DNA from 2 places in the Nocardia sp. NPDC056952 genome. Region 1 is predicted to be linked to the other one. Evidence: riboswitches for the same ligand, from Rfam matches in the RefSeq annotation. Region 1 holds a riboswitch; the other holds the start of a gene.
The links. Region 1 has a riboswitch for thiamine pyrophosphate ahead of thiC (phosphomethylpyrimidine synthase ThiC). Riboswitches for the same ligand answer to the same signal wherever they lie in the genome.

Region 1 (7,896 bases):
CACCAGCCTGCGCGGTCTGCTCACCACCGGTGAAGGCGACCCGTTCCGGCGCACGAGCACCGGCGAGTCGGAACTGCTCAAGCACGGCAACGCCGACTTGGTGAAGCCGCGCCCCTGATCAGCCCCGGGGCGCGATGAGCAGCGTCTGGGTGCTGCGCCCGATCGGCCCGGTCTCGTCGAACAGCGCGGATTCGGCGAGGCCGATGCCGTGCGGCTGAGGATGGGTCACCGCGTCCAGGCACACCCACTCACCGACCGGCTGACGATGCAGGGTCACGGTGAGGTCGGTGTTGATGAACAGGTACTTCGACCAGTCGAGGACCGCGCTGACCCCGTTTCCCGAATCGGCGGCGGCCAGTGCGCGCTCCAGCGGGCTCGGGGTGGTCCCCGCGACGATCGGATACTTCAACCGGATCCAGCAGATCGCGGGCCCAGGTGCGGCGAAAGAGCCTGCGGTGAATCGGTATTCGATGCCGGTGTGGAAACCGATCTCCTGATCGGAGGGAAACTGCTCCGGCTCGGTTTCCGCGGGCAGCGCCCTGGTGCCGGTCGGCAGGAACTGGGCGGGCAGATCGAGGGCGGGCTCGGCGAGCTTGAGCCGCCACGCGTTGGCCTGCATCACCGGTCCGCGCTCCGACGACAAAGTCGCCTCGATCAGTTCGACACTGCGCCCCGACCGCACCACCTTCGCCTGCGCGGTGAGCGGAGCCAGCGGCACCGGCCCGAGAATCTCGACGGCGACTCGTCCGACCTGGAATCCCGGCCGGGGTTCGCAGCGCTCGATCACATGCCCGAGCAGAGCGGAGGGCGGTCCGGCGTGCTGGGCGTCCGGCGACCACGGGCCCCGGGTCAGCTCGGTCGAGAGGTACCGGTTCGGGTCCGCGGGGTCTTGGCGGTAGAAGGCATCGGCCACCCGGCCGACGTTACCCCGCGCGCCCTCGTGGCCTAGGCGCTGCCCGTCAAGAGGGCGGTGAACAGGTCGAACAGCGGGCGCAGGGCACACGGGCTCGTGTCGGAGGTGCAGCCGATGGACGACGAACCGGAGTCGGCGACCGGGAGGGACGCGGCCTGGGCGGTGCCGAGCGGGGCGGCGAGGGACAGGGCGGCGGCCACGAGGGCCCCGGCGACGATGCGCTTCATTGATTCACTCCAGTGCTCGGCGTGCCGGTAGGTCGACACGATTGCCAATCGTTACCGATCGCCACGGTGCGCGAAAGCCCCGAAATCCAGGGTGCACGCGTACGACGCCCGCCCGATCGCGGAGATCGGACGGGCGTCGGCGAGGGTGGAGCGGGGTCAGGAGACGACCGGGAGGTACACCTTGCTGCCGTGGTCGGCGAACTCGGCGGACTTCTCGGCCATGCCCGCCTCGATGGCGGCCACATCGGTGAGCCCCTGCTTCTCCGCGTATTCGCGCACGTCGGCGGAGATGCGCATCGAGCAGAATTTCGGACCGCACATCGAGCAGAAGTGGGCGGTCTTGGCGGGCTCGGCGGGCATGGTCTCGTCGTGGTACTCGCGGGCGGTGTCGGGATCCAGCGAGAGCGCGAACTGGTCGTGCCAGCGGAATTCGAAACGGGCCTTGGACAATTCGTTGTCCCGGTCCTGGGCGTGCGGGTGACCCTTGGCGAGGTCGGCGGCGTGGGCGGCGATCTTGTAGGTGATCACGCCGACCTTGACGTCGTCGCGGTTGGGCAGGCCCAGATGTTCCTTGGGGGTGACGTAGCAGAGCATCGCGGTGCCGGCCTGGGCGATGATCGCGGCGCCGATGGCCGAGGTGATGTGGTCGTAGGCGGGCGCGATATCGGTGGCCAGCGGGCCGAGGGTGTAGAACGGCGCCTCTTCGCACAGCTCTTCCTCGAGCTTCACGTTCTCGACGATCTTGTGCATCGGCACGTGGCCGGGGCCTTCGATCATCACCTGCACGCCATAGGATTTCGCGATCTTGGTGAGTTCGCCGAGGGTGCGCAGCTCGGCGAACTGGGCCTCGTCGTTGGCGTCGGCGATGGAGCCGGGACGCAGGCCGTCACCGAGGGAGAAGGTCACGTCGTAGCGCGCCAGGATCTCGCAGAGTTCACGGAAGTGCGTGTACAGGAACGATTCCTGGTGATGTGCCAGACACCACGCGGCCATGATGGAGCCACCGCGCGAGACGATGCCGGTGACCCGCTTGGCGGTGAGCGGGATGTAGCGCAACAGCACGCCCGCGTGCACGGTCATGTAGTCGACGCCCTGCTCGCACTGCTCGATCACGGTGTCGCGGTACATCTCCCAGGTGAGCTTGGTGGGATCACCGTTCACCTTCTCCAGCGCCTGATAGATCGGCACGGTGCCGATCGGGACGGGGGAGTTACGCAGAATCCACTCGCGGGTCTCGTGGATGTTCTTGCCGGTGGACAGGTCCATGATGGTGTCGGCGCCCCAGCGCGCGGCCCACACCATCTTCTCCACCTCTTCGGCGATCGACGACGACACCGCCGAGTTGCCGATATTGGCATTGATCTTGACCAGGAACTTCTTGCCGATGATGGTCGGCTCCAGCTCCGGGTGGTTGTGGTTGGCCGGAATCACCGCGCGACCGAGCGCGACCTCCTCGCGCACCAGTTCGGGCGAGACCCCCTCGCGGGCGGCGATGAACCGCATCTCGGGGGTGATGATGCCCTGACGAGCCCAGGCGAGCTGGGTCGGCGGGCCGTCGACGGTCGGGGAGTCCCATTCGTCGCGCAGTTTCGGCAGCCCGGCTTCGAGGTCGATCACCGCGTTGCCGTCGGTGTACGGCCCCGAGGTGTCGAAGACATCGAAGTGGTCGCCGTTGGTGAGGTTGATCCGGCGAACCGGGATGCGCAGGCCGTCTACCTCCTGGTAGTGCTTGACGCTGCCCTGGATCGGACCGGTGGTGACGGTGTCGACCGTCCTGTCAGAAGACGTGTTCGAGCCCACGATTGTTCCTCCCTACGCCGGCATTACCCGGTCAGGTTCATACGGTCGACGGCCCTGAACGCCCGATATGGGCTAGCCGTCCTCTCAGCCCGCTGGTGCGAGCCCCCGTTGGTGTGAAGTGCGCCGCCGACGATACCCGCCCCGGATCGCGACCCGCCCGGGGATGGACCGGACGGATCGCGCGCGAGGCTCGCTACACCGCTGCCGAGTCGAGCTGTTTCGGCGCGTCGTGCGCGTCGTTCTCGGCTTCATCGAGCCCGAACTTGCTGTGCAGCACCATCAGTGGCTTCGGCGCCCACCAGTTCCAGGTGCCCATCATTCGCATGAGCGCGGGGGCGAGCAGGCCGCGGATCACGGTCGCGTCGCTGATCACCGCCAGCGCGCAGCCGAGGCCGAACAGTTTCATCATCGACACGCCGGAGCTGGCGACGCCGAGGAACACGATGCTCATCAGCAGCGCGGCGGCGGTGAAGATGCGTCCCGTGCGGGCCACGCCCATCGCGACCGCCTCGGTATTGCCCTCGGTGGTCTTGGGCCCGGCCAGCCATTCCTCGCGGATCCGCGACAGCAGGAAGACCTCGTAGTCCATGGACGCGCCGAACGCCAGGCTGAACATGAGGATGGGCATGGCCAGGTTGAGGGTGCCGGTCGCGGTGAAGCCGAGCAGCCCCGACAGATGGCCTTCCTGGAAGATCCACACCATCGCGCCGAACGTCGCCGCCAGCGACAGGATGTTGAGGATCAGCGCCTTCACCGGCAGCACCACGCTGCCGGTGAACAGGAACAGCAGCACCAGCGTGGTGAGCGCGATCAGCGCGCCCGCCAGCGGCAGTTTGCCGGTGATCGCGTTGACCGAGTCCTGGTTCAGCGCGGCCGGGCCGGTGATCAGGGCTTTCGACGGTGCGGGAACGGCGCGCAGGGTGTCGAGCTGGTTGCCACCCGCGTCGGAGTAGGGGTCGACCGTGGTGGCGACCGACAGGTAGGCGCCGTGCTGCGGGTCCGTCATCTCGGGCACGCCAGGGGCCACCCGCAGCCCGTTGCGGTACACCGCCGCGCTGCTGAGCACGGCCGGGACGTCGGGCACCTTGGACAGGTCACGGGCGTAGGTATCGAGTTCGGCGGTGCTGCCCCGGAATTCGGGTAGCACGATGGTCGCGCTCGAGGCCAGGTCGGCATCGAATTCGGTACGCAGGATGTCGCCCACTTCGCGACTGGCGACATCGGTGGGCAGCGACCGGTCGTCGGGGTAGCCGAACTGGACACCCAGGAACGGCGAGCCGAGCAGCAGCAGGAACGCGGTGGTGGCCAGCGCGATCGGCAACGGACGCTTCATCACCGCGGTGACCAGGTGGTACCAGAAGGTCTGACGCGGTTCCTTCTCCGTCCTCGGGGTCAGCCGGAACAGCCGGCGCATCGGTGCGCGCAGGTCGCCCGCATCGATGCGGTCACCCACCAGAACGAGCAGGGCGGGCAGCACGATCACCGCGGCCGCGGCGGCCGCGGCGACCACGGCGATGCCCGCGTAGGCGAACGACTTGAAGAAGTACTGCGGGAACACCAGCAGCGCCGACAGCGAGAGCGCGACGACCAGCGCCGAGTACACGACCGTACGACCGGCGGTCTGGATCGCACGGGTCACCGCCGCCGCCGGGGTGGAGCCCGCCGTCAGCTCTTCGCGATATCGGCTGACGATGAACAGGCTGTAGTCGATCGCCAGCGCCAGTCCGAGTGCCGTGGTCATGTTCAGCGCGAAGATCGATACATCGGTGAGCGCGGTCAGCACGCGCAGAATGCCCAGCGACGCCGCGATGGCGAACAGCCCGATCGCGACCGGCAGCGCGGCGGCCATGAGGCTGCCGAACACCAGCGCCAGCAGCAGGCCGGTGATCGGGATCGCGATCGCCTCGGCGATGATCAGGTCCTTGCTGATCTGGGTGTTGATATCGGCGAAGGAGGCGGCGAGCCCACCGGCCTTGACCGTGACGGGGCCGTTCTCGACCTGAAGTTCTTCGCTCAGCTGGGCCGCCCGGACGGGCAGTTCGGCGTCGTCGCCCTCGATGCTGGCCAGGATGAGCGCGTGGGTGCGGTCCTTGCTGAGCATCGCCTGTTTGAGATCGGGGCGCGCGGTCCAGTACGACTGGACGCCGCTGACGATCTCCGGATGCGCGGCGAGGACCGCCAGCGCGCGGTCGGCGGCCGCCCGCGCGGCGGCGGAATCGGCTACGCCCTCGGTGGTGATCGTCAGGACGTAGTTGGGCTCACTGCCGGGGAAGTGGTCGCTCAGATACTGGCTGGCCTGGACCGAATCGAGATCGTCGGTGACAAATCCACCCGACTTCATGTGCGAGTGCACCGTGGCACCGATCGCGCCGCACAACACCATCAGCACCAGCGCGACCGCGACCACCCATCGTGGTCGGGCAACGGCGGTGCGGGCGATTCTCGTCAACATCGTCGGGTGCCCTCTGCTCGGAAACGTTCGAACCGTCACCGTATCCCGCGTCGAATTATCTCCGATACCGCCTCGGGGTGGAGGTCGGTCGAGTACCATCTCCGCCCCTGGGTGGACGCGGAGGACTGCCCACAACCGCTAGTGGTGTCTCAGATATCGCGTGCCCGCAGGATTCGGCCGCCGACCTCGCCGAGGCCGATTCGCCTGCCCTCGGTGCCCGGCGCGGTGGCGGTGATCGTCACCTCGTCGCCGTCGGCCAGGAATGTGCGGGTCTGATCGTTCACTGTGATGGGTTGTGTTCCACCCCAGGACAATTCGATGAACGACCCACGTTGGGACGGCTCCGGCCCGGAGATGGTGCCGGAGGCGTAGAGGTCGCCGGGCCGGATCGAGGCGCCGTTCGCGGTGAGGTGGGCAAGCATCTGGGCGGGTGACCAGTACATGCGTGAGTAGGGCGGATGCGCGACGACCTCGCCGTTCCAGGCGACGGTCAGGTCGATGTCGAGGCCGAAGTCGCCGGTGCCGCGCAGGTAGGGGAGAGGTTCTGGGTTCTGTGCGGGTAGCGGCACCCGCGCCTGAGTCAGCGCGGCCAGCGGGGTGATCCAGGCCGAGAGCGACGTGGTGAACGACTTGCCGAGGAAGGGGCCGAGCGGCTGGTACTCCCAGGCCTGGATATCGCGGGCCGACCAGTCGTTGACCAGGGCGACGCCGAACACATGCTCGGTGAACTCGTCGACGGTGACCGGTACGCCGAGCGTGGATCCGGAGCCGACGACGAAGCCCAGTTCGGCCTCGATGTCCAGCCGCTGCGACGGTCCGAAATCCGGTGTGCCCGCGGCGGTCCGGCGTTGTCCTCGCGGCCTGATGACCGGGGTGTCCGAGACGACGACGGTGCCCGCCCGGCCGTGGTAACCCACCGGCAGGTGCCGCCAATTCGGCAGCAGCGGTTCACTGTCCGGACGGAACAGCCTGCCGAGGTTGGTGGCGTGGTCGATGCTGGCGTAGAAATCGACGTAGTCGCCGATCCGCACGGGCAGTGCCATCCGCACAGCGGACAAGGGATACACGGCATCGATCGGCAGCGCCGTATCCGCGAGCGCGCGCAACCTCGCGCGGACCTCGCGCCAGCGCCCGGAGCCTTGCGCGAGAAACGCGTTCATCTCGGGGCGGGCGAACACCGGATCATCCAGCAGCACAGCCAGATCGAGCACCATATCGCCCAACCGGCAACCGACCCGGAAAGCACCGTCGTGGGGTGCGAAGACGCCGTAGGGCATATTCTCCGGCCCGAACAGCGAGTCGGCCGGTACTTCGACGCGCAGCACCTGCGCGCCGGTCATCGAAAGCCGCCGTTCACGCCACCGCGCTCACTCATGCCTGCCCCGGCCCACGACCGGACCACGTCCACGCGTAAGTGGGATCTTCGCAGGCCAGCGCCCCTTCGCCGAGTTGCAGCGGGCGGAACGTGTCCACCATCACCGCCAGTTCGTCGAAGAACTCCGCCCCGATACTGCGTTCATAGGCACCGGGCTGTGGGCCGTGCGCGTAACCACCGGGATGCACCGACACCGAACCCTGGGCGATACCGGAACCCTTGCGCGCCTCATAGTTCCCGCCGCAATAGAACATGATCTCGTCGGAATCCACATTCGAGTGGTAGTACGGCACCGGAATCGACAGGGGGTGATAGTCGACCTTGCGCGGCACGAAATTGCAGATAACGAAATTGGTGGCCTCGAAGGCCTGATGCACCGGCGGTGGCTGATGAACGCGGCCGGTCAACGGTTCGAAATCGGCGATATTGAACGTGTACGGATACAGGCAGCCGTCCCAGCCGACCACATCGAACGGATGCGTCGCGTAGGTCATCCTGGTGCCGATCACCTCGGTGCCCGCCCGGTGCTTCACCAGCACCTCCACATCGGTGTCCTCGACGAGCAGCAATTCGAGTGGCCCGTGCAGATCCCGCTCGCAATACGGCGAACTCTCCAGTAGCTGACCGAATTTCGAGAGATAGCGCTTGGGCGGGGTGATGTGGCTCGACGCCTCGATCACGTACGCGCGCAACGGTTCCTCGCCCATCGGCAGCCAGCGGTGGGTCGTCGCGCGCGGCATGAGCACCTGATCGCCCTGGCGGACCGGCACGATCCCGAACACGCTCTCCACCACGGCCGCACCGGATTCCACGTACACCAGCTCGTCGCCGATGGCATTGCGGTACAGCGGGGACGCGCCCTTGGCGACCACGTACGAGATCCGCACATCGGCATTGGCCAGCAGCAACCTGCGCCCGGTCACCGGGTCGGTCGTCGTCGCCGTATCGCCGGGAAACAGCAGTGGCAGCCGCAGATGCCGGTGGTGCAGTGGATGATTCGGCGTCAAGGTCTGATCGGGCAGCTCCCAGACCGTAGCGTCGACGATCGCGGGCGGCAGTGCGCGGTGATACAGCAGCGAGGAGTCCCCGGAGAACCCCTCCTCGCCCATCAGCTCTTCGTAGTAGAGGT
Region 2 (7,896 bases), on a different contig from region 1:
CCAGGTGAGTGCAAGTACTGGAGATAAGTAATCTGAGAATGAATGACACCGAATCGAGGTGAGGACACAGATGATCTCCCGGCACGGCTCAGGGCCGCCACCAGCACAGGCGGTGTATGCGATCTCGGTTGCCGCGGAGTTGGCCGGCATCGGGGTCCAGACCCTGCGCCTGTACGAGCAGCACGGCTTGCTCATTCCCGCACGCAGTGCCGGTGGCACCCGTCGTTACAGCGGTGACGATCTGACGCGCCTGCACCGGATTACCACCCTCACCGGCGAGGGGGTCAATCTGACCGCGGTGGCTCGCATCCTCGAACTCGAAGACACTGTCGCGCGCCTGCGCGCGGAACGCGATCGACTACGCGCTAAGCCGAAGTAGACGCCCCTGAGCAGGGCAACTCGCCACGTCCGTCAGCTCAATCGTTCAGTCAGCTCGATGGTGACTTCGTCACCATCGGTCTTTCCGATGCGGCGACGGATCTCGGCGGCGACGGGAAGCTTGTGGGTACCGTCGCCGAGTGCCATGAACGACGAGGTGAACGGGACACCGTCCACCGTTCCCTTCACCTTGACCAGCCCCCGGGTGCCGAAGATCCGCGCGGAGTCGGGCAGTTGCACGCACGTCCACGTGTCACCCTCCCTGACCTTTCCGAGGACAGCGGTGAACGTGATGTCGATCGGTCCCGGTGCGGTGTTCATGAGAGCTCCTGTCGAGGTTCGGGATTCAGACGAACATGCCGAGCACGACACCGCTGACGACCAGCTTGAGAACCCAGTCGGTCATATGCACCAGGGCGGTCGGTATCGGCACGTTCTCGTGGACGACGGCACCGGCGAGGATGGTCACCGGGAGTACCGCCACGATCGCACCTACCGCCGCCCCGGCGGCGATGCCATGCCGATCGCCGGCGACGAGCAGTGTCGCCAGCACCGCCGCGGCCAGCAGCCCACGCAGCACCACGAACAGCATCTGGACCGGCATGCCGATTCCGGGACGCGGGGTACTCGTCCTCGACACCAGCGCGGCGATCGGCGGTGTCGCGTACAGCAGTGCGCTGATGACGAACGAGACGACCGCCGCAACGACGACACCTGCAACTATCATGGCCAGCTCCTTGAGTACGATGCAGTACTCAATTTAGGAGGATGAATAAGTACTGTCAAGTACTAATATGGGGAGCATGACCTCTTCTGCTCGACGCCGCGGCCGACCACCCGGGAAGTCCGGCGCCGAATTACTCACCGTCGCCCGCGAGGTGTTTCTCGAGCGCGGGTTCGCGGGGTCGACGATGGACGAGATCGCCGCACGCGCCGGGATCTCCAAAACATCGCTGTATCGCGAACATCCGTCGAAAGAGGGCCTGTTCGCCGCGGTCGTGGAGCACTGGACCGCCGCCGGGCGTGATGCGATGCGCCCCGCCCTGTCCGAACTCGAGACCGCCGAGGATGTGCGCGAGGGCCTACTCGTCTGGGCACGAACCCTGCTGGCCGGCGTCCTCTCGCCGACCGTGGTGGAGATGCGCCGGCTGGTCACCGCCGAGGCGGCCCGTCTGCCCGAGGTCGGAGCAACGTATCTGCACCAGAGCTGGGTCCGCAATATCGGCGCTCTCGCCACCACACTGCAGGTGCTCGACGCACGCGACATGCTCGCGATCCCCGACCCCCAGACCGCTGCCGAACAGCTCACCTGGCTGGTCGTGGGCGCACCGCTGAACGCCCGAATACTCGATGCCACAGCAGCATCGGCGAACACGCCCGACGCAGCGATAGATCTTTTCCTGGCCGCCTACCGACCGGCCCTGACCGCATCCGAACCCGGCGGTCCGTGATGCGGCCACACGTTCAGGCGAGCGCCTCGTCCGCGAGTGCTCGTGCCGCCTCGTCGGGCGCGTAATTCGCCAGCGCGAGGACAAGGCTTCGGATCCCGGTCCGCGCGGATGGCGGCAAGTGCGCGTGGCGTGCGACATCGAGCTCGTTGGCAATCGTCAGCACCGCGAAATCATGCAGTTCAGCACCCTGGACCAGCGTGCAAGTGCCGGTGAAGCGGTCGATCACCGACAGCGGCTCTCGCCCGAGGTCGCGGTATGTCCGTTCGCGGTCGCACTTGCCGTAGAGATAGACCAGATCCTCGGCGTCGTGCCCGATCACGTTCGCGAGCCGCGGCCGATCGGTCGTCGGCAGGAGCTCGACAGCGAATCCGTCCGTGCCATAGGACGCGTGGCAGATCGCGGCCAGACGGGTTCGCGGCGTGGCGTTCCATTCGACCACGAGGGCATGGACCCGGCGCAGGTGAGCGTGCAGAGTTCCTCCGGGGTGTTCGATCTCTTCGGCACCGAGAACCCGCTGTAGGTCGAATGCGCTCTGAACAGCGTGGGCGGTAGCGAGCCAGGTGCCGGCGTGCTCCGAGACGATGCGCGCGAGCTCGTCGGGAGCCTCCCGGGCGACGAGATGTCCGGCATCCGGCACACAGGTAACCGTGACACGACGATCGGCGAGAAACCGATCCACTTCGGCGTCGGTGAGCGGCGACCGTCCGCCGCGCACGAGCAGCATCGGCGCCTCGGATCCGACGGCCGTCGCATGCAGCGCAGGCCCCGCCGCGAGGCTGTCTTCCACCAGTTCCGTGCGTTGATCGCGAAGACCTATCTCACCGAGCCAGGCGCGTACCCGATCCGGATCGGAATTCGGCACCACATCGACAAGGATCAGACCGGCCACACGACGCGCAATATCCGGTTCGCCGAGGGCGGCGACGGCAGCGAGCCCGCCGACGGAGGCGCCCACCACAACGAGCGGTGCCGGCTCGCGCCGCACCATTTCGGCCACGTCATCGGCAACCGCCCGGAGGACTCTCGCCTCGCCGGTGCTGTCGCCGTGTCCTCGCAGATCGAAGGCGACCGTCCGGAAGCCGGCCGCGGCGATCTGCGATGCGACCGGAGCCCACACGCCGCGATGCTCGCCTCCCGCGTGGAGCAGGAGCACCGTCGGGCCCGCGCCGGTCACGGTGCCGCGCAAGGTGACATCTCCCAGGCTGATGCTCACGTCGGTCATGAGCGAACCGATCGCCGGCAACCGAGGCCACCGCTGTCCGTGAGCACACCGTTCGGTCGCGGATTGTCCTTGCGCACAGCAGGATCAGTCGCATTCATGACGCTCCTCGGCGAACTTCGGGAACGACGTGGTTCCGTCGCAGACTGCGGAATTCGGGTCGACACCCGCCCCGCGTCCTGCGTCCCGATCCGGGACGTATCAGTGACGCGGGGCGGGTTGCCGCCCTGGTCCCACGACCATCATCAGCGACAAACCATCAGCGGGTCAATCCTCGGTGTCCCTTGGCCGACCCCGAGATTCACCACACCGGCAGCCAGAGCTCAGTCCGCGACGACCTCGCTGCGGTCACCGCTCCACAGAGTGTGGAACTTGCCGTCGGCGTCGATGCGCTCGTAGGTGTGTGCGCCGAAGAAGTCACGCTGGCCCTGGGTCAGCGCGGCGGGCAGGCGCTCTGCGCGCAGTGCGTCGTAGTACGACAGCGACGACGCGAACGCCGGGACCGGGATACCGAGCAGGGTGGCGGTGGACACCACGCGCCGCCAGCTGTCGATCGCGGTCTCGATGGCCTCGCGGAAGTACGGCGCGAGGATCAGGCTCGGCAGGGCGGGGTCCTGCTCGTAGGCTTCCTTGATCCGGTTCAGGAACCGGGCCCGGATGATGCAGCCGCCGCGCCAGATCGTCGCCAGATCGCCGGGGTGCAGATCCCAGCCGTACTCGGCGCTGCCCGCGGCGATCTGGTCGAAGCCCTGTGCGTAGGCGACGACCTTGGACGCGTACAGCGCCTGCCGGATGTCCTCGGTGAACTGCTCGACATCGGTGGGCTTGTCGGCGAGCGTGCCCGAGGCGAGACCCACCGCGGCTTTGCGCTGGGCACGCGAACCCGACAGCGCCCTGGCGAAGACCGCCTCCGCGATGCCGGTCACCGGCACACCGAGATCGAGCGCGGACTTGACCGTCCAGCGGCCGGTGCCCTTCTGCTCGGCGGCGTCGACGATCACGTCGACCAGCGGCTTGCCGGTCTTCGCGTCGACCTGCGCGAGCACCTGCGCGGTGATCTCGACCAGGTAGCTCTCCAGGTCCCCGGAATTCCACTGTGTGAACACGTCCGCGATCTGCCCGGCGTCGAAACCGAGCGCGTCACGGAACAGGTTGTAAGCCTCACCGATCAGCTGCATATCGGCGTATTCGATGCCGTTGTGCACCATCTTGACGAAGTGTCCGGAACCGTCGGGGCCGATGTGGGTACAGCACGGCGTGCCGTCGACCTGCGCCGCGATCGACTCGAGCAGCGGGCCGAGCGATTCGTAGGATTCCTTGGGCCCGCCCGGCATGATCGCGGGACCGTTGAGCGCGCCTTCCTCACCACCCGAGATGCCTGCCCCGACGAAGTTGAGGCCACGTTCGGCCATGGCGGCCTCGCGGCGAATCGTGTCGGTGTAGAGGGCGTTGCCGCCGTCGATGATGATGTCGCCCGGCTCCATCACGGCAGCCAGCTCCTCGATGACGGTGTCGGTGGCCTCGCCCGCCTTGACCATGATCAGCACCCGTCGCGGCTTCTCGAGCGCCGCGACGAACTCCTCCACGGTCTCGGTGCGGACGAAGTCGCCGTCACCGCCGTGTTCGGCGAGCAGCGCGTCGGTCTTGGCCACGGAGCGGTTGTGCAGCGCGACGGTGTAGCCGTGCTTGGCGAAGTTGCGGGCGATGTTGCTGCCCATCACTGCCAGGCCGGTGACACCGATGTGCGCACGCGCGGTAGAGGTCGACATTGATCAGCTCTCTTCGTTCGGCGATTCGATGGGTGCGGAAGACGAACTCCTTGGCAGGCAAGTTACTGGGTGCCGGTTCGCCGCCGAACACCTACCACCGTGACCGGGGCTACACGGCGAACCGGGCCCGGCCCGCGTGTCGGCGGTCGCTGCTAGTGTCGGTCGAGTTCTGACACGGGGTGTCTCGCGACCGCGAGGCTGAGAACAGACCCGCTGAACCTGTTCAGGTAATGCTGACGAAGGGATGTCACGGTGTTGCACGCCCACACCACAAATACCGGCCTGTTCACCGATCACCTCTGGGACCGCACCAAGGTCCTGCGGAGCGCGATCGATGAGCTGGAATTCCTGCGGCACCTCGGCGAGGGCACCTTGCCGCTCGAGGTGTTCCGGACCTACATCGAACAGGATTCGCTGTATCTGACCGGGTACTCGAAGGCGCTGGCGATTCTCGCCGCCAAGTCGCCGGACCCGCAGACCGCGGCTTTCTGGGCGACCTCGTCCGCGAACGCCGCCGCTGTCGAGTCGGCCATGCACGACCAGATGCTCACCGGCGGAGCCCTGCCCCCGCGGCAGGGCGAGCCGGAGCATTCCCAGACCTGCCTGGCCTATGTCTCCTACTTGATCGCGGCCGCGGCGACCGAGTCCTACGCGGTCGCGGCGGCGGCCGCGCTGCCCTGTTTCTGGATCTATGCCGACGTGGGACGCGGCCTGGCCGAGAGTGCCGCGAAGGTGATCGCCGCCGACGCCGCCCACCCGTACGCGCAGTGGGTCACCACCTACGGCGCGGAAGAGTTCCAGCAGGCCGCGGCCACGGCGCGATCGCTGGTCGACGCCGCTGCCGAGTCGGCGACCGAGCGTGAGCGGGCGGCGATGGAGAAGGCATTCATCCTCGCCGTGCGCTATGAGCTGATGTTCTGGGACACCGCCCTGCACCCGCAGCCCTGGCCTGCCGCATGAGCGGGCGGCTGCGCCGCGCACTCGCGGTCATGGCAACCACCGTTGCGACCCTGTCGCTGGTCACCGCCTGCGGTTCGGGCGGCGGCTCCGACCAGACCATCCGCTTCGCGCTGGACTGGACGCCCAACACCAATCACTCCGGACTGTACGTCGCATTGCAGCGCGGCTACTTCGCCGACGCCGGCCTGGATGTGCAGGTGCTGCCCTACAACAACACCTCGGTCGACACGGTGGTCGATGCCGGGAACGCCGAATTCGGGATCAGTACCCACAATTCGTCGACGTTCGCCCGCGCCTCGGGTGCTCGCATCCAGTCGGTGCTCGCGCCCCTGCAGCACTGGGCGACCGGGATCGGTGTGCGCGCCGACCGTGCCGACCTCGCGAGCCCGAAGAATCTGGACGGCAAGACCTACGCCGGTTTCGGTGACCCGGGTGAGAAGGAGTCACTCGCGCAGGTCATCCGCAACGACGGCGGCACCGGCGAATTCACCTCCGTCATGCTGGGATCGTCGGCGTACGAGGCCGTCTACTCCGGGAAAGCGGACTTCACCGTCTCGTATCTGGCGTGGGAGGGCATCGAGGCCGAACACCACGGCACTCCGATGAAGTACTTCCGCTACACCGATTTCGGATTCCCCGACTCCTACGCCATCGTGATCGACGCCAACGAAGGCTGGCTCGCCGAGAACCCCGACCGCGCGAAGAAGTTCGTCCAGGCCCTGCAACGGGGCTACCAGTTCGCCGCGGACAACCCGGACGCCGCCGCCCAGGACCTCATCGACGCCAACCCGGGCGCGTTCAACGACGAGAAGCTGGTCTTCGACAGTCAGCGAATGCTGGCCGACCAGTTCATGAAGGACCCGAACGGCCGAGTCGGTACCCAGACCGTGGAGCAGTGGTCAGCGAATTCCCGATTCCTGTACCGCAGCGGCCTGCTCAACGGGCCCGACGGTAAACCACTGACCACCGAGCCCGACTGGTCGACGTATTTCACCGATGACTACCTTGCCAACCCGTGACCGGTCCGTAGACGCGCAAGCCCTGTCCAGCGACCGGGCCGGTCGCTGGACAGGGATCCGGTGGGCGGTGCCATCGATCGTCACGGTGGCGGTCCTCGTGGCCGTGTGGCAGATCTATGTCATCACCAGCGGTGTGCGTCCGCAGGTGCTGCCCTCGCCGGTGCGTGTGGTCGAGCAGGGCTGGGCGCATCGCGACGAGATCGCTACCCACGCGGCCGCCACCTTGCAGGTGACGCTGATCGGTTTCGCGGTCTCGCTGAGCGCGGCATGGATACTGGCGGTGGTCGTCGACTTCTCGCCCTGGCTGCGACGCGCGCTGGTGCCGTTGTTCGTGGCGTCGCAGACCGTGCCGATCGTCGCGATCGCACCGTTGATGATCATCTGGTTCGGGTTCGGTCTCCTGCCGAAGATCCTGGTGGTCGCACTGGTCACCTTCTTCCCGATGGCCATCGGCCTGATCGAAGGGTTCGCCGCGGCAGACCGTGACGCGGGCGCGCTGCTACGCAGTATGGGCGCGTCCCGCGTGCAGGAGTTCCGGTATGTGCGGCTGCCCTCCGCGCTGCCGCGATTCTTCACCTCGTTGCGGATCGCGATCACCTACGCGGTCGTCGGTGCGGTGTTCGCCGAATATGTCGGCGCCAGTGTCGGTCTCGGCATCTACATGAGCCTGCAGAAGAATTCGTTCCGCACCGATCTGGTGCTGGCGGCGGTCTTGGTGACCGCGTTGCTGAGTATCGCGCTCTACCTGACGACGTTCGCGGTCGAGCGCCTGGTCGCGCCGTGGGCGCGCGCGGAGAACAGGAGCCGGCGTGACTGACGCAGCGAGCGACCGGATCGTCGTCGACCAAATCACCAAGTCGTTCCCCCAGCCCGGTCGTGGCAGCCCTGGTCTCGAGGTGTTGGGCGGGGTGTCGTTCACGGTCCGATCGGGCGAGTTCGTCACGGTCATCGGCCCCAGCGGCTGCGGCAAGAGCACGGTGTTCAACATGCTGGCCGGACTCGAATCCCCCGACTCCGGCAACGTCGGCTTCCGTGCGGCCGACGGCGAGGACACCGCGTCGCACTGCGCCTACATGCCGCAGAAAGACCTGCTGTTCCCG

Region 2: linked by a shared signal. The riboswitch ahead of ACFTS5_RS07485 (TenA family protein) and the one ahead of thiC (phosphomethylpyrimidine synthase ThiC) in region 1 are both predicted to bind thiamine pyrophosphate.

What each region holds. Positions count from the first base shown of each region.
Region 1 covers NZ_JBHURA010000006.1:124,398-132,293, forward strand. Annotated here, with positions in the region: gene ACFTS5_RS21685 (SRPBCC domain-containing protein) at 1-118, shown strand, start outside; gene ACFTS5_RS21690 (thioesterase family protein) at 119-913, opposite strand; gene ACFTS5_RS21695 (hypothetical protein) at 946-1,140, opposite strand; gene thiC (phosphomethylpyrimidine synthase ThiC) at 1,297-2,940, opposite strand; TPP riboswitch at 2,933-3,059, opposite strand; gene ACFTS5_RS21705 (MMPL family transporter) at 3,134-5,392, opposite strand; gene fahA (fumarylacetoacetase) at 5,542-6,717, opposite strand; gene ACFTS5_RS21715 (homogentisate 1,2-dioxygenase) at 6,764-7,896, opposite strand, start outside.
Region 2 covers NZ_JBHURA010000002.1:71,684-79,579, reverse strand. Annotated here, with positions in the region: gene ACFTS5_RS07515 (MerR family transcriptional regulator) at 71-379, shown strand; gene ACFTS5_RS07510 (DUF1905 domain-containing protein) at 412-699, opposite strand; gene ACFTS5_RS07505 (DUF1761 family protein) at 725-1,105, opposite strand; gene ACFTS5_RS07500 (TetR/AcrR family transcriptional regulator) at 1,182-1,829, shown strand; gene ACFTS5_RS07495 (alpha/beta fold hydrolase) at 1,843-3,051, opposite strand; gene gndA (NADP-dependent phosphogluconate dehydrogenase) at 3,372-4,817, opposite strand; TPP riboswitch at 4,983-5,079, shown strand; gene ACFTS5_RS07485 (TenA family protein) at 5,070-5,777, shown strand; gene ACFTS5_RS07480 (ABC transporter substrate-binding protein) at 5,774-6,796, shown strand; gene ACFTS5_RS07475 (ABC transporter permease) at 6,774-7,613, shown strand; gene ACFTS5_RS07470 (ABC transporter ATP-binding protein) at 7,606-7,896, shown strand, end outside.